DNA from 2 places in the Blautia wexlerae DSM 19850 genome. Region 1 is predicted to be linked to the other one. Evidence: riboswitches for the same ligand, from Rfam matches in the RefSeq annotation. Region 1 holds a riboswitch; the other holds the start of a gene.
What was found. A riboswitch is a leader RNA that binds a small molecule or an ion and turns the genes downstream of it on or off. The one in region 1 is predicted to bind cobalamin.
Positions count from the first base shown of each region.

Region 1 (8,090 bases):
TATCACTCTTGGATGCATCTGTTTCTTTATTATCTGTGTTTTCTGAATCAGCATCTTTTGCAGTTGTTTCTTCTTTATCAGTGGTTTCTTCTGTTGCCGTATCAGTATCTGTCTTTGCAGCAACCGGGCTTGTACCGATCAGAGTAGCTGAAATAGTAAGTGCTGACATTAATAATGTAAATGAACGTTTCTTCATGATTATTTCTTCTCCCTTATCTTCATATTTTTTATAGTTTTTTCTATCGTGCTGTTCAACCCATCTGCTGCAGAGCAACAGGCTTTTGAACAGGTGATGGCAAATATATTATAGTAATTCCAGAAAATAATGCAATTAAGACAGTTCCTCTGGATCTTTCTCAGATGTGCGCACGTTACTGTGAACGGAATGAACAGAAACGTGCGAACTGTTTGCAGTATTTTATGGAATTGCTATGACTTCTTTTTTTCTTATCATATAATATATCTGCCCGGAAACTTTTGCAAGTTCTCCGGGCAGTTTATCTTGTTTGAACAATATTTTTTATTCAGCGTCAGCCTCTGCAGTATCAGCTGTTGTCTCAGCTGCGTCATCTGCCTGTGCATCGTCTGCACTGTCATCTGTTGCTTTGGCATCAGTATCTTCTGCTGCTGCATCGTCAGATGCTCCAAGAGAATCAATTGCTGCTTTTGTATGAGCCACATACAGATCTTCTACTGCTGCGATTCTTCCAAGACCTGCGATCTGACAGTCAACACTGTCGAAATCACCGGATGCCTCAAACTGAGATTTCCAGGAATCTGCATCATCACCAGCCATATCATTGTTAGCGTGGTCTCCGGCAACAACCATCAGAGGACGAAGGATTACATTCTTGAATCCTGCTTCTTTTACTTTCTCGATAACCTTGTCACATGCTGTGTCTTCCGGTTCTCCCTCTACAGTTCCGATGAAAGCGTTTGTGAATCCAAGATCATCCATCTGTGTCTGCATCTGGTCATAGGTTACGTTAGCTGTATGGGATGTACCATGTCCCATGAATACAAATGCTGTGCCTGCATCTGCTGCTGCTTTCATATCATCAAATCCAGCTTCCTTGCAAGCTTCATCTGTGATCGCCTGAGCAACTGCTTTCTTGTCATCATTGATTACTGTAGCGTCATCACCAACTTCACCGAGCATTGGCTCTGCAATTGCAACAGATTCAAATTTGTCTTTGTATCCATCAATTGCCTCTGTCATTTCATCATATTCTGCACCATGCATCAGATGTGTCGGCTGTACAACAAGATTCTTAACACCGTTAGCTACTGCACGGTCAAGAGCCTGCTGCATATTATCGATTACTTCATCATCTCTTGCCTGTACATGGTTGATGATAATCTGTGCTGTAAATGCACGTCTTACTGACCAGTCCGGATATGCTTTTGCAAGGGCATCCTCGATTCCTTTGATATCCTCTGCACGGCTGTCGTTGAAGGATGTACCAAAACTTACTACAAGAAGTTCATTCTCACCAATCTCATCCTGGTTACGAGGATCATCTTTGGAAGCATCACCTGTGTCACGTCCAAAGTATTCAGGGCTTGCTTCTTCACCTGTTACCAGTTCTTTCTGAGCATCTGTAAGTTTGTCCCATGCTTCTTTTGCTGCTTTGCAGTCTTCGTCAGTTGTGTCTGTTCTTTCCTGAACATAAATCTTATCGATCAGGGCACCAACTTCGTCTGCGGCTTTCTGATCATCATCAGAAGCTTCTGTTGTATCATCAGATGCTTCCTCTGTATCTGCTGCATCTGCATCGTCTGCAGCTGCTTCTGTGTCATCTGCAGCCTCTTCTGTTGCTGCATCATCAGATGCAAAAGCAACTGTACCTGTTGCTGCTGTCATGGAACAGGTCATGGATACTGCCAGTAATAAGGCTAACATGGATTTTCTTTTCATTTCGTTTTTCCTCTTTTATTTCTCGTATTTCCGGACAATTGTATGCACAAAAAAGGCAACTGCATATTCTGCAGCTACCGCTTTCCCATAAATACATGGTTTATATGTACCAGATATATCTGTAATTTCGATTCTGTCTGATTCATTTAATAAAAGAGCTATGTATCGTTATGAGAATACAGGTTCTGTATACCGCAGACCTTAAATTCTACGCCAAGGCAGTTCTCCTGACTTCGATCATCGCTGTTTCTCCCTTCCCGGTTTCCCAGTGGTTTCTGAAAAGCAGCTCCCATACACAGTGACGGTATCGCTCCGGATTCTCACCGGATTCTCTTTTGCACATCAAGTACGATGCAACCTTTGCGTTATAACATTGCACATATTCAATTCGGATATTCTTTTTTTATCACATTTTAACAAAAATGTCAATACAATTCGTGTATATTTTCCTTTAATGTTTGGCATTAATGTTACTGTTCACTCCGTTCACAGTAACGTAGCCAAAATTCATTCCAGATTGCCTGCGGCAATGGAATTTTGGCTTGTATGTATATTATCGCGTTATTCATTACACTTCTGTCAGGGCTTTGAAAAAACAGGTTCTGTTTCCGGTATGGCAGGCTGCACCGATCTGCTCTACTTTAGCAAGGATCGTATCATTGTCACAATCCAGTGTAAGGGATTTTACAAACTGGAGATGTCCGGATGTGAGTCCCTTCGTCCAGAGTTCATTGCGGCTTCTGCTCCAGTAAGTCATTTTACCTGTTTCAAGAGTGGTATTAAATGCTTCTTCATTCATATACGCCAGCATCAGCACTTCGTTTGTCTGATAATCCTGGGCTATAACAGGTACCATTCCATCACTGTTTAATTTAAAATCAGACCATGCGATGCTGCTTTTTAAATTCACTGTATTTTCCATTTTCTGTCTCCATCTAATTTATTGATTGCCATAAATCATTTCGTAAATTTTCAAATTTTACAAACTGCCCTTGGTAGACAGAACATCTGTGATCCTTGGATCATAGGATGTGGCTGCGTCCAGTGCTTTGGCAAAACTTTTGAACATTGCTTCTGCTACATGGTGATTATTCCCACCTGCCAGAACCCTGATATGAAGATTCATGCCACAGGCATAGGAAATGGCATAGAAGAACTCTTTTACCATTTCCGTGGACATGTCACCGATCCTGTCTGTGGTAAACTCTGCATCCCATACAAAGTAAGGTCTTCCGGACAGATCAATCGCACAGAGCACCAGGGATTCATCCATGGGAAGGATGCAGCTTCCATAGCGCTTAATCCCCTTTTTGTCACCAATTGCTTCTTTTAATGCAGTTCCCAGAACAATTCCTGTATCCTCGATGGTGTGATGGTCATCCACCTGAAGATCACCATGGACTCTGACACTGAGATCAAAGAGCCCATGACGGGTAAATCCATCCAGCATATGGTTAAAAAATCCCACACCTGTCTCAATATCAGAATATCCGGTTCCATCCAGATTTATTTTTAATTTGATTTCTGTTTCTTTTGTATTTCTTTCTGCTGAGGCTTCTCTTGCCATGGTTAAGTCCTCTCTGTCTTACTTATTTTCAAACACTCTGAATCCATTGTTTTAATGCGCAAACTACAGTTTACATTATAGCAGATTTCAAATTCAAAGCCTTACCATTATTCTTTATCTTCATCCTCAAAACGAACTGCAATAGAATTTGCATGTGCAGTAAGCTGCTCAGAAGTTGCAAACTGAATGATATCTTTGTGTATATTACGCAGTGCGGATTTTGAGTAATATACAATACTTGATTTCTTGATGAAATCATCTACGGAAAGGGCTGAGAAAAATTTGGCTGTTCCGTTTGTAGGAAGTACATGGTTCGGACCTGCAAAATAATCTCCCAGTGGCTCGGAACTGTACTCTCCGATAAAGATCGCACCTGCATTCTTCACTTTCATCATATCTTCAAAGGGATTGGCTGTCACGATCTCCATATGTTCCGGAGCGATTTCATTGGCTGCCTCAATCGCCTCGTCCATATCCTCTGCGATCAGAATGTATCCAAAGTTATCAAGAGACTTCTGAATGATTTCTTTTCTGGAAAGAACCTCCACGAAACCTTTTACTTCTTCATCTACTTTCTTCGCAAATTCCTCACTTGTAGTGATCAGGATAGCACATGCCAGTTCATCATGCTCTGCCTGGGAAAGAAGGTCAGCTGCCACAAAATGCGGATTAGCTGTCTCATCTGCAAGAACAAGGATCTCACTCGGTCCTGCAATGGAGTCAATGCTTACATAGCCATATACTGCTTTCTTTGCAAGAGCTACGAAAATGTTTCCGGGACCTACGATCTTGTCTACCTTCGGAATACTCTCTGTTCCGAAAGCAAGGGCACCGATCGCCTGTGCACCACCCACCTTATAAATCTCATCTGCTCCTGCTTCTTTGGCTGCTACCAGTGTGGAAGCGCATACTTTGCCATCCTTTCCGGGCGGTGTTGTCATAACAATATGCGGGACTCCTGCCACTTTCGCAGGTACAATATTCATCAGTACAGAAGACGGATAAACTGCTTTTCCACCGGGTACATAGACACCCACACGATTTAACGGTGTTACTTTCTGTCCAAGCATAGTTCCATCTGTTGTGCTTGTAAACCAGCTGTTCTGGATCTGTTTTTCATGATACTGACGGATATTGACCAGAGCTTTGCGGATCACTCCAAGAAGTGCAGGATCAATCTGCGCATAAGCCTCTTCAATTTCTGCATCTGTGACGCGGATAGTCTCTTTTGTCACATCAGCTTTGTCAAATTCTTTTGTATAGGCAAAAAGGGCTGCGTCCCCTTCATTTTTTACTTTATCAAGGATCTGAGCTACTGTGGATTCAAATTTCCCATAGTTATTCGGGCTTCTTTTCAGCAGATTCTCAAGAATATCCTTTGTTGATTCTTTTGTTAATTTTACTGTACGCATCTTTACATCTCCTCCTGAAGAACTCTTCTTAAGTCTTCAATAAGTTTACGGATTCTCTCATTTTCCATCTTCATGCTCACCTGATTGACTACCATTCTGGCAGACAACGGGCAGACCTCTTCCAGCACCTTCAGTCCGTTTTCCTTCAGTGTACTTCCGGTCTCCACAATATCTACGATCACTTCAGACAGACCAACGATGGGTGCCAGTTCAATGGAACCGTTTAATTTGATCAAATCTACTGTCTGGTGTTTTCTGTTAAAGAAGTAATCCTTGGCAATATTTGGATATTTAGTCGCCACACGGATCAGCTGGTTGTTCTCCAGAACTTCTCTGGCACTCTCCGGTCCGCAGACACACATCTTACATTTTCCAAATCCAAGATCCATCACTTCATAAAGCTTACGGCCTTCCTCCAGGATCGTATCCTTTCCCACAATTCCGATATCTGCCGCACCATACTCTACATAGGTAGGAACATCCGGCCCTTTTGCAAGGAAGAATTTCATCTTCAGTTCTTCATTAGTAAAGATCAGTTTACGGGAATCTTTATCTTTCATCTCTTCGCAGGTGATTCCTGCTTTCTCAAACATCTCCATTGTTTTGTTGGCAAGTCTGCCTTTTGTCAGGGCAACTGTCAGGTATCTCATGGCTTATCTGACCTCCTTTTTCAAACGTAATGCCACACATCTGCCCTCTGCACGAAGTTTCTGTGCCTCTTTAATGGCTTCTGTACGGTTCTGTGGCTCGTATTCGATTACTTCCGGCTTCTCCTCTTTCTCAGAGATCAGTTTCTGGCTGGAAAGTGCAAGAAGAAGGTTATCTACTTCAAGGGCAAATCCGATAGATGCCGCAGGTTTGCCAAAGTGTTTCATCAGGCCATTGTAACGGCCTCCCTTGATCATAGGTTCACCGGTTCCGTAAGTATATGCCTGGAAAATGATACCTGTATAGTACTGATATTTACTAAGCATTCCAAAATCGAAAGAGATATACTTTTCATATCCGTAGTTTTTCATAATCTCATAGATTTCTTCCAGTCTGGAAACTGCCTCCAGTGCGCAGGCGTTGTTTGTCAGACTTCTGGCTTTCTTTAAGACTTCTTCTGAACCAAACATCTGTGGGATTTCAGTAAAGGCTTTCTGCATACTGTCTTTGAGTTTCTGTTCTTCTACAAACTCTTCTACTCCGAAAGAATTTTTCTGCGAGATCAAAACACGAAGACGTTCTTCTGCTTCCGGACCGAGTTCGGCTTCTTTTAATAAGGATTTGAAGTAATCTACCTGTCCGACACTGACCTGAAATTCTGTAAGACCTGCTGCCAGAAGGCATTCCACTGTCATGGCAAGAAGTTCTGCATCTGCATCTGCGGATTCATCACCGATCCGTTCTACTCCCATCTGTGTGGTTTCTTTGAGATGTCCTCTGTAGCTGGTGTTATTAATAAATGTGTTTCCTGTGTAGCAGAGGCTTACAGGTTCTTTGTCCGGGGAAAAGTAGGTTGCACAGGCTCTGGATACAGACGGGGTGAAGTCAGGTCTGAGTACCAGGGTATTGCCTTCTCTGTCAAAGAATTTATAAAGTTCTTTGGATGGGATGGTTCCTACTTCGCGGCTGAATACTTCAAAGTATTCGAATGTCGGGGTTTCTATGTCTTCATAGCCATACTGGTGGAAGACGCGATGGATTTTCTCCTGTACCTTTCTTTTCTGGCTGCATTCGCCGTTGTAGATGTCTCTTACACCTTCAGGGGTGTGGAAAATACGCTGCATGGGTGGTCCTCCTCTTGGTTATGTTGTGATTCTTTTTGTTATTATTTTATATTTTACTTTAGTGCGGTAACGTGCTACCAAATCAATGTGTAACTAGGTAGAATTATAATAGGTTTTCAAATAAATGTCAAGTACAGTTAATGTTATTATATTGTTGTTTTTGTCTATTCGTTATGTATGTTTAGAGGGACGCTCAGAAACATATTGTATTTGAGGTGCGGTTTCGGTGCCTAAGAGCTTCTAAGTCTTCAGAAAATCTGCTAAAACCATGAGAAGAAAAGCCCGGAATTACTCGCTATCGCTCAGACAAGGGGCTTTTCTTCTCATAACGCAGATTTCCTGAAAACTAAGAATCTCTAAGACACCTGCAAATGCACCTCAAATACAATATGTTTCCGAGCTGGTTCTCGCAATGCGGAAGACAAGGATATCTGACGCAAGATTTCACACTCTGATAAGCTGAATCAATATGTATTAATTAAGAGGCTTGCTATAGTGTGCCAACAAGTTGATTTCTTCATAGTTACTGCCAATACACAGCGCAGAAATTTATTTTATTTCCGGTGCATTTGCAGGTATCTTAGAGTTTCTTAGGCAAAAAAAATCTGCGTTATGAGCCGGCTGTTTCACTGTCTGAGCGAAGTCGGCGACGGAGCGAGTTTGAGAAGACGGCTCATGCTTTTAGCAGATTTTTTTTGCCTTAGAAACTCTTAGATGCCGAAACCGCACCGGAAATAAAATAAATTTCTGCGCGTCCCCTTTCCTATTCCCGTTCATTAAGATCAGTCTGAACTCCATCAAGAAAGGGCACAAGAAACCCGCTTTTTTTGTTCAAATAGTACTGAGGCTCCAGTTCTTCGCGCCGGAAGCTCTTGCGGCCGCCTTCCTGCATCCGGTTCCAGAAAGTAAGGAGACTGCGCAGTGTAAGGTAATAGAACTGGTTTTCATGGCTGTAGAATATAAGAAAAAAAGCCACCCCTCCCTGCTTTTCAAATGCCTGCATAAATTCCACCTGATGAGGATGGATATTCGCAAGCGGAAAAGTATCCGCCGCACATTCTTTGGCATCAAAGCAGACAGGGATGCCCTGTACTGCTCCAATATAGTCTACAGTGCTTCGTTGCTCGAAATATGCCAGCGTAATATGACGGTTTTCCTTATCCATACGGACAGGTGTGATCGGAGTGGGAATTTTTTGGATAAGTGCCAGTCCCTTTTCTCTGTATTGTTCATTTGTACGATTTACAAGATCCTCCAGAGTGGATCCCCGCAAACCTCTGCTGTTCCATGTTGCCACTTTATTTCTCCGTAAATTTTATTTTCTACTTCAATAATTTTACCGACGGATAATACCTGATAACTGCCTTTCCGACAATCTCATCAAAGGTCACAAAACTGGTGCTTTTCCAGCAACGGGAGTC
Region 1 is NZ_CP102267.1:1,963,899-1,971,988, reverse strand. Features, by position in the region: gene NQ550_RS09185 (hypothetical protein) at 1-196, opposite strand, end outside; gene NQ550_RS09180 (sirohydrochlorin cobaltochelatase) at 521-1,918, opposite strand; cobalamin riboswitch at 2,119-2,295, opposite strand; partial or broken gene hisI (phosphoribosyl-AMP cyclohydrolase) at 2,493-2,819, opposite strand; gene hisB (imidazoleglycerol-phosphate dehydratase HisB) at 2,898-3,485, opposite strand; gene hisD (histidinol dehydrogenase) at 3,593-4,897, opposite strand; gene hisG (ATP phosphoribosyltransferase) at 4,900-5,547, opposite strand; gene hisZ (ATP phosphoribosyltransferase regulatory subunit) at 5,551-6,669, opposite strand; gene NQ550_RS09150 (Holliday junction resolvase RecU) at 7,433-7,966, opposite strand; gene lepB (signal peptidase I) at 7,992-8,090, opposite strand, start outside.

Region 2 (8,090 bases), 730 kb from region 1:
GCATCTTTAAGTTCAGAAGGATGTGTGACCACCAGGATTTATTGTCTCCCATCCAGATTCCGCCGTATCTGTGCATTCCCACATAGGAGGAACGGGAGAACATCAGGAAACGTTTGCCAGGTGCGATTTTTTCAAATGCTTCACCTGCTGCACGGGTCATGTTATAGCCAAACAGGTTATGTACCTTGTCGTGGCGGATCTTCTGACCGTTTACATTGTGATAGAAGCGTTTGTAATCTTCCGGATTATTTGCAAGTCCTTTTACCTTTGCGCCGAGAACGAATCCAGATGTTTCTTCATTGTCCATGAAGTTGTTTTTGATGTATTCTTTTAATTCAGCAACGCCTTCCGGTGTGCAGAACATTGCAGGCTCGTTCATGTCATTCCAGAAACCGTCAATTCCTTTGGAAATCAGACGTTCGTATTTCTGTCCGAACCATGCTCTGGCATCTGCGTTCAGGACATCCGGGAAATGAGTCCAGCCCGGCCATACGGCGGAAACGAAATCACTGCCGTCTTCACGTTTGCAGAAGTAGTTCTTCTCAACGCCTTCTTCATAAACATCATAGCCAGCCTCTACCTTGACACCTGCATCGATGATCGGGACAAGGTGGATGCCTTTTTCTTTCATTTCATTGACATAGGCCTCAAAGTCAGGGAAGTTTTCCTGATTGACTGTGAAATCTTTGTAGTCTTCCATGTAATCGATATCCATGTATACCATATCGATTGGAATATTGTTTTCACGATATCCGTCAGCAGCTTTTCTGAAGTCATCAGCAGTTGTATATCCCCAGCGGCTCTGACCGAAACCAAATGCGAATTTAGGTGGGATATAGCTTCTTCCGATGATTTTACGGAACTGTTTTACGATATCGTAAGGGGTTTCACCCTCGATCACATACAGATAAAGATCTGCATCCTCACAGGTGATCTTTAACTGGGAAGAGAGTGTGTAACCGATATCAAACTTCAGTTTTCCGGGATAATCAACGAAGAGACCGAAAGTCTGTTTTCCGGAGATTACGATGAAGTTATGTGCTCCGTAGAGGGAGATTTTATCTTCTGTATGGTTTGGCTGGTCGGAACAGTTGCTTTCATAAACGTATCCACGTTTGTTGATTCCGCGGTTTGATTCGCCCAGACCATAGACAACATCGTTGTCATCCATGTCATAAGTAAAAGAGAAGCCGTTCTCTGTGGAGATAGTTCCGTATGCAGGAGTCCCCTCAGAAGCCGGGATAGAAGTTACGATGGCATCGGTTTCAAATGGGGTTCCGTAAGTATATTTCTGAATCATTTTGTCATGTCCTCCTTAGGTTGAAAAGTGTTAAATTAATGACTGAAACGCTTAAGTACTGTTAGAAAATACATAGGTGTTTTCCTTGATTTCATATTTACAATAATAGAGGTTTGGGTGAGGAAATGCTACTGAAATTATGACAAATTTATACGTTATTTTGACTTTTGCTCAAACTGTGAAGCAGTGATATGGGTATGGCAAGCAGTGGAGCGGCTGATCGTATCTGTTTGCGCTGTTAACTTATTGTGCTTTAATGCTTTATCTTAATAGAATTTTTCTGTACATACGGTGAAAAAAGTGCTAAACTGTTATTATTACACGAAAGAAAGGTTTATTTAACATGCTTCAGACAATTGAATCCATCAATAACGTCGTAAATAATTTTATCTGGGGTGTCCCGGCTATGATCTGTATTATCGGCGTAGGGCTTTACCTGAGCCTGCGGACCGGGTTTGTCCAGATCCGCAAATTCCCGTATGCGCTTAAAACCACACTGGGAAGAATTTTTAAGAAGAAAGAGGCTTCTGACGGTTCCATGACACCTTTCCAGGCAGTCTGTACTGCACTGGCAGGTACAGTAGGTACGGGAAATATCGCCGGTGTTGCCGGAGCTATCGCCATCGGTGGTCCGGGAGCTGTATTCTGGATGTGGGTTTCCGCGCTCCTTGGAATGTGCACGAAATTTACAGAGGTTACTCTGGCAGTACACTTCCGTGAGAGAAACAGACATGGAGATTATGTAGGCGGACCTATGTATTATATTAAGAACGGTCTGGGAAAGAATTGGAGATTTCTTGCAGTTCTTTATTCTGCATTCGGTGTACTGACTGTATTTGGAACAGGTAATGCTACTCAGGTAAATACCATTACAACAGCAATTGATACAGCTCTTATTAACTTCAATGTGATCTCAGAGTCTTCCACAGGCAGATTGAATCTGATCCTTGGAATTGTGATCACGCTGCTGGTTGGTATGGTACTGCTGGGTGGTATCAAGCGAATCGGAAGTGTTTCCGAGAAGCTGGTGCCCTTTATGGCATTGTTTTATATTGTACTTGCATTGGGCGTTGTGGTCTTAAATATCGGAAGAGTTCCGGCAGTTTTCCATGATATTGTTTATGGAGCCTTTAATCCGTCAGCAGTGACAGGCGGTGTGATCGGAAGCTTTTTCCTCAGTATGAAAAAGGGTGTTTCCAGAGGTATTTTCTCCAATGAAGCCGGACTTGGTACAGGGTCTATCGCTCATGCCTGTGCAGATACAAGCAAACCTGTAAAACAGGGTATGTTTGGTATCTTTGAGGTATTTGCAGATACAATCGTGATCTGTACTCTGACAGCACTTGTGATCCTTGTAAGCGGCGTGCCGGTAAATTACGGTGCAGCGGCAGGCGCAGAACTTACAATTTCCGGATTTACTGCTACATACGGAGGCTGGGTTTCTATCTTTACAGCAGTTGCCATGTGTTGCTTTGCGTTCTCAACGATTATCGGATGGGGACTTTACGGAGCACGCTGCATTGAATTCTTATTCTCTGCAAAAGTTATCCGCCCATTTATGATCGCCTATTCATTAGTGGCAATCCTTGGTGCAACTGTAGATCTGGGACTTCTCTGGAGCATTGCTGAGACATTCAACGGTCTTATGGCAATCCCCAACTTAATTGGTGTATTCCTGCTTTCAGGAACCGCCATTACACTTACAAAAGAGTATTTCGCACAGAAATGATAAAAACAGTCTGGAGAGTTTTCTTCAGGCTGTTTATTAGTTTACCTGATGCTTGATGTTATGTACTGTTTTTTATCCGTCATTTTTACTTTATCCACAACCACCCGGATTCGCTTTTTTGCGGCTTTTCCCTTATAATGTGTATATAGATTTCAACGATTTCAGGAGGGAAGTGAGTGGACATTGAACTTATTCTATTCACTTCCCTTTTGTATTTCATCAGGAGAAAGCAGGCATAGAATATTTTTACCATAAAAATGTGATGATCCAACTATGATCTGACAGAAAAATAACAGATTAAAATATAAATCAGCTGTTCTTTAAGTGAAAATGTTTTCAGTACTTCGTTCTTCCATACATCTTCAGGATAAACATCGCCCAGATAAGTATCCCGTCCACAGTACAGTCCATAAAGAAGCAGCCTTTTTCCCTCTCGGACAGCCTCCGGTTCCATGATTAGTCCCCAGCGAAGCTGATCCATCAGATGAAGATAAAGAGACACACATAAAACCAGATTGCTGTTTCTGTTTCGCGATAGAAGTATTCCTTCCAGCTCAGAAGCTTTCTTAAAACTAATATTGTATGCATGAAAAAGAATCTCATGCTCTGTATAAAAATCCCACAGAGTTCCCGGGGTGATTCCATATCTGCCAGTACGAACAAGAACCTGAAACTGTCTCGGACCACAGGCAGCTGTCTGTTTCATCAGGGCATGTTTTACTGCCATACGGACTGCCCTGCCAATCAGCTCTCCAAGCTTGGAATGTCCGGAGGCATCGGTAAGTGTCAGCTCTCCCTCCATAGCCGAGGCAATCACCATTCCGTCAGTACCAGAACCTGTCGCGATTTCTTCTGAATAACAGCTTCCAAGTAAGAGATGTGAAACGGCCGCTGCTTTTGCCTCCGAAGCAATCATCATTGAGCGGACCATGGCTGCCTCTGTAACATTCTGATTGATATAGATAAAAACATTGATCGTACCGGGTGGCAGCATCTCGTAAGCGCCGTTTCTTTCATAGTAAGAAGAAGGATCTCCCGGACACATTCCGTTTGAATCAATTCCCCCTGTAACAGCAGCAGTCACGGATAACTCCTGATAACAGATTTTCTCAACAGCACACAGTTCAGTCCATGCCGCTGTGCTGAGTGCGGTTGCTGTCTGCGGATCAATTCCCAGCTCTTTTGTATGAATGTTCAGGTCTTCCTCATAGGTGTTTCCAAGCATTTCACATTCATAGGCACCATTCATGCAGTTGATATTTAAAGCATGCGTGAGATGAGCAGTGATCCCGCCATTAAGAGGACTGGTGCTAAGAACCCTTGTTTTTCCCGGAAAAGAAAAAACAGTACATCCCTTCTTTTGAAAATAAGTAAAAGTATCATTCATAAACATTCCTCTTTTTTGTCTGTTCAATACAGATTTTGTTGTTATTAGGAAAAGTATTCTACTTTGAATCCTGACTGCTGGCAGTATCTGTCTACTTTAGAACCTTTATAACAGCGGATCGTAGCCGCTTTGTTGATGATCCATTCCCCGATAAATTCAGGATCATGGCGAATCTCCAGATACTGCAGGCGGTTACATCCATGAAAGATCCATTTTCCAAGGTATCTGACATTGGGCGGAATCACCACAGAGGTCAGATTACAGCACTTAAAAAAAGCACTCTCATCAAGAACTTCCAGCGAATCAGGCAGCTGCAGCGAATCCATTCCGCAGAAATAGAAAGCCTGCTTTCCGATAACCCTTAAATCCCCCCCCCGGAAAAGAAATACAACTCAGTTTCTTACATTTATAAAAAGCCCTGTCATCAATTTCTTCCAGAGAGGCAGGGAAAACAACTTCCGTAAGAGTAGCGCATTCTGAAAAGGCATTCGGACCGATAAATGTCAGTTTGCTGTTCGGGGCGAACTCCAGACTGTTCAGTTTCCGGCCATTGTTAAATGCGTTTTTTGGAATACTGGTAAGGCTGGCGGGAATTTTGACTTTTTTCAGAGAAATGCAGTCTGAAAATACCCCTATGCCAAGTTTTTGCAGATGTTCAGGAAGCTCTATTCTGCTTAACCGGGAACATCCCTGAAAGGCTTTGTTTCCAATCTGTTCCATTTCATAGGGAAATACCACAGAACGAATATCAGGTCTGTTAAAAAAGGTTTCTGCTGAGATAGCGCGGCAGTTTTGTGGAAGTTCCATATTCTTCTCAATATACTGTCCGCAGTTACGACGCGTAAGTGTCAGAGAATGTGACATAAAAAAATACTCCTTTGCTGATAGACAATGTTGTTTTCTCTGTATGGGAGTAGTATGGACTATGATAAAAATAACAAGGTACCGATAACTGCCGGTGTTCTATATTCCTTAAAAGGAACAGAGAAAACATATGTAAGGATGATACTTCTGTAAAAAAGAGAACACTAAAGAAGATCACCCTTCCATTTCCTATTGCGTGTAGTTAATGGCGGCAGTTTATAGCAGGTATTCTGACTCACGCAGTAACGCCATGTCTCTCCTTCTCGCATAACGATGCAATGGATATGAGATATGGCTGCACGTATACAGCAGCACGACTGTTCAGGATTCTGACCTGATTCCCTCTTAGCTGAAAGTCCGACATTTCTATACCGTGACTGACAGAACTAAAAACCGGTAATTGTCAATGAATGTTCGATTAAATCGTATTATACACTTTTTTGGAGAAAAGACAACAAATTTTTTGAGGGGGAGACAAAATCAGGGAGGGGACGCGCAGGGAAAGCGTTTCTTTTCTGTGCGCTGGTTATTGGATGTGTGGGGATTTGTATGATTTGCAGGTAATGTTTTTGGTTTTGAATAATTGCGCGTCGCATTCTCGTTACTTTAGTGATGAGTTAGACGCGCAAATTTTTTACTCAAAGAAAGAACACATGTTTACTTTTGGCACTATATGTGCTAAAATATAACCATAGGTAGTAGAAAAACTTAAATGAAAAACTAAATTCCGGTTTTGGACCAAATGCAAGAGTAAATTCCATATAGGTCGAAGTTACTTTTGCACACATATTTGCCATATTGTCTTTGATAATCATTACTCCGTATAATGTACTTGCAGCTGATTGCCTGCCTGTGCAGATTGGAGATAATTATGAAAAATAAAGGCAATCAGAAACATTTAACATTTGAACAGCGTGTTGATATCGAGAAAGGTCTTACTGAGAATAAAAGCTTCACTGAAATTGGACGGATTATTGGTAAAAATCCATCTACCATATCAAAGGAAGTACGTCTCCACGCACATACAAAAGAACGTCCGGATTCAGGTTACACTCACCCGCCATGTATTCATCGCAAGAACTGTAAGGTGACATGCTTGTGTGATAAGATGTGTGGCATTCATTGTAAGCTTTGCAGAAAACCATCCTTTCGCTGCACTGATATATGTCCCGCATATGAGACAGCTGAATGTGAGAAACTGAATAAACCTCCCTACGTATGTAATGGCTGTGGTAAAAAGACCCATTGTCTTATGCCCAGAAAGTTTTATTCATCCAAATATGCCCATGATGAGTACCGTAGCGTGCTGGTCGATTGCAGAGTCGGCATTAACCAGACTCCGGAAAGCATTCAATCCATGAATGATTTATTGGTTCCATTGATCAAGGAGAAGCATCAGTCCATCGGTCATATTTATGCTACTCATGCAGAAGAATTGGGTTGCTCCAGAAGAACACTTTACTCCTACATCAATGATTGTGTATTCGATGTCCGCAATGGTGACTTAAGACGTTCTGTACGTTATAAGAAACGCAAGAAACCTACACAGACCAGTGCAAAAGATCGTTCTTATCGTCAAGGTCATAACTACGAAAATTTCCAGAATTATATGAAAGATCATCCAGATATAAATGTTGTGGAAATGGACTGCGTGGAAGGAATGAAAGGCGAAAGCTGCGCCCTCTTGACCTTTACATTCCGCAACTGCAATCTTATGCTTATGTTCCTGTTGGAATATCAAGACCAGGAATGCGTGTTAGAGGTCTTTGTATGGCTTGAAACAGTGTTAGGACAGGATGCATTCAAAAAGCTTTTTCCGGTGATCCTCACGGATGGAGGTTCAGAATTCTCAGCTCGTGAAGAGATGGAGAAATTCTGTGACGGAAGTAAAAGCACGACGGTCTTTTACTGTGATCCATACAGCTTTTGGCAAAAAGGTGCCTGCGAAAAGAACCACGAGTATATCCGCTACATCCGTCCGAAAGGGAGTTCATTCGCTGATTTAAATGACGAGAAAGTCAGACTTATGATGAATCACATAAACAACGAAAAAAGAGACAGTCTTAATGGACATAGCCCATATGAACTCTCTCTTTTACTCTTGGACAACAAACTGCACAAAGCATTAGGATTAAAGGCAATCGCACCTGATGATGTTATGCTTAGTCCAAAACTTATAAAATAAAATAGTAAAGCACAGGCAGATTTCACTGCACCAGAATTTAGTCTTGCACATAAGGCATGTGGAATTTAGTCTCGCACACTATTTTCAGATGCCCGGTTAGTATGCATAAAAACATAAATCATGAGTGCTTACAGGTTTATTATAAGACAAAAAAATAGAATTGTTAAGGTGCATTACAGAATTTAATCCCGCATAGTTACTGAGATAATCCACAGCTGGAATTTAGTTTTTCATTTAAGTAGGTAGTAGAAAAAACAACAGAATCTGAGAAAAGAGTTATCAGGGAGAAATAAAAATGCAGATAATATCCAGTTATGGTGTGGAATTACGAAAACAGAATATCCCGATCCGCCAGACACTGGAAATCTACCGTTCTGCTGTCAGCTATCTGATTGGGATTTATGTGAAGGTATGGGAAGAATTAGCAGAAATCCCGGATGCAAAGAGGCGTTTTAATGCTGCAGAACATCTGGTACATACTACGAAGAAAAACCATGCCTGTTTTGATTTTGATATCCGGTTCCCAAAGATGCCTTCCTATCTGCGCAGATCTGCCATCCAGCATGCACTGGGGACAGTATCCTCTTATAAAACACGGCTGGATCTATGGGAAAAGACCGACGGA
Region 2 is NZ_CP102267.1:1,234,044-1,242,133, forward strand. Features, by position in the region: gene NQ550_RS05720 (glycoside hydrolase family 31 protein) at 1-1,300, opposite strand, end outside; gene NQ550_RS05725 (alanine/glycine:cation symporter family protein) at 1,644-3,029, shown strand; gene NQ550_RS05730 (adenosylcobinamide amidohydrolase) at 3,301-4,416, opposite strand; gene NQ550_RS05735 (leucine-rich repeat protein) at 4,461-4,742, opposite strand; gene NQ550_RS05740 (leucine-rich repeat domain-containing protein) at 4,720-5,280, opposite strand; cobalamin riboswitch at 5,484-5,686, opposite strand; gene NQ550_RS05745 (IS30 family transposase) at 6,152-7,465, shown strand; gene NQ550_RS05750 (IS200/IS605 family accessory protein TnpB-related protein) at 7,761-8,090, shown strand, end outside.
Region 2: it holds a riboswitch for cobalamin, as region 1 does, so the genes downstream of both, NQ550_RS05740 (leucine-rich repeat domain-containing protein) here and NQ550_RS09180 (sirohydrochlorin cobaltochelatase) in region 1, are expected to answer to the same signal.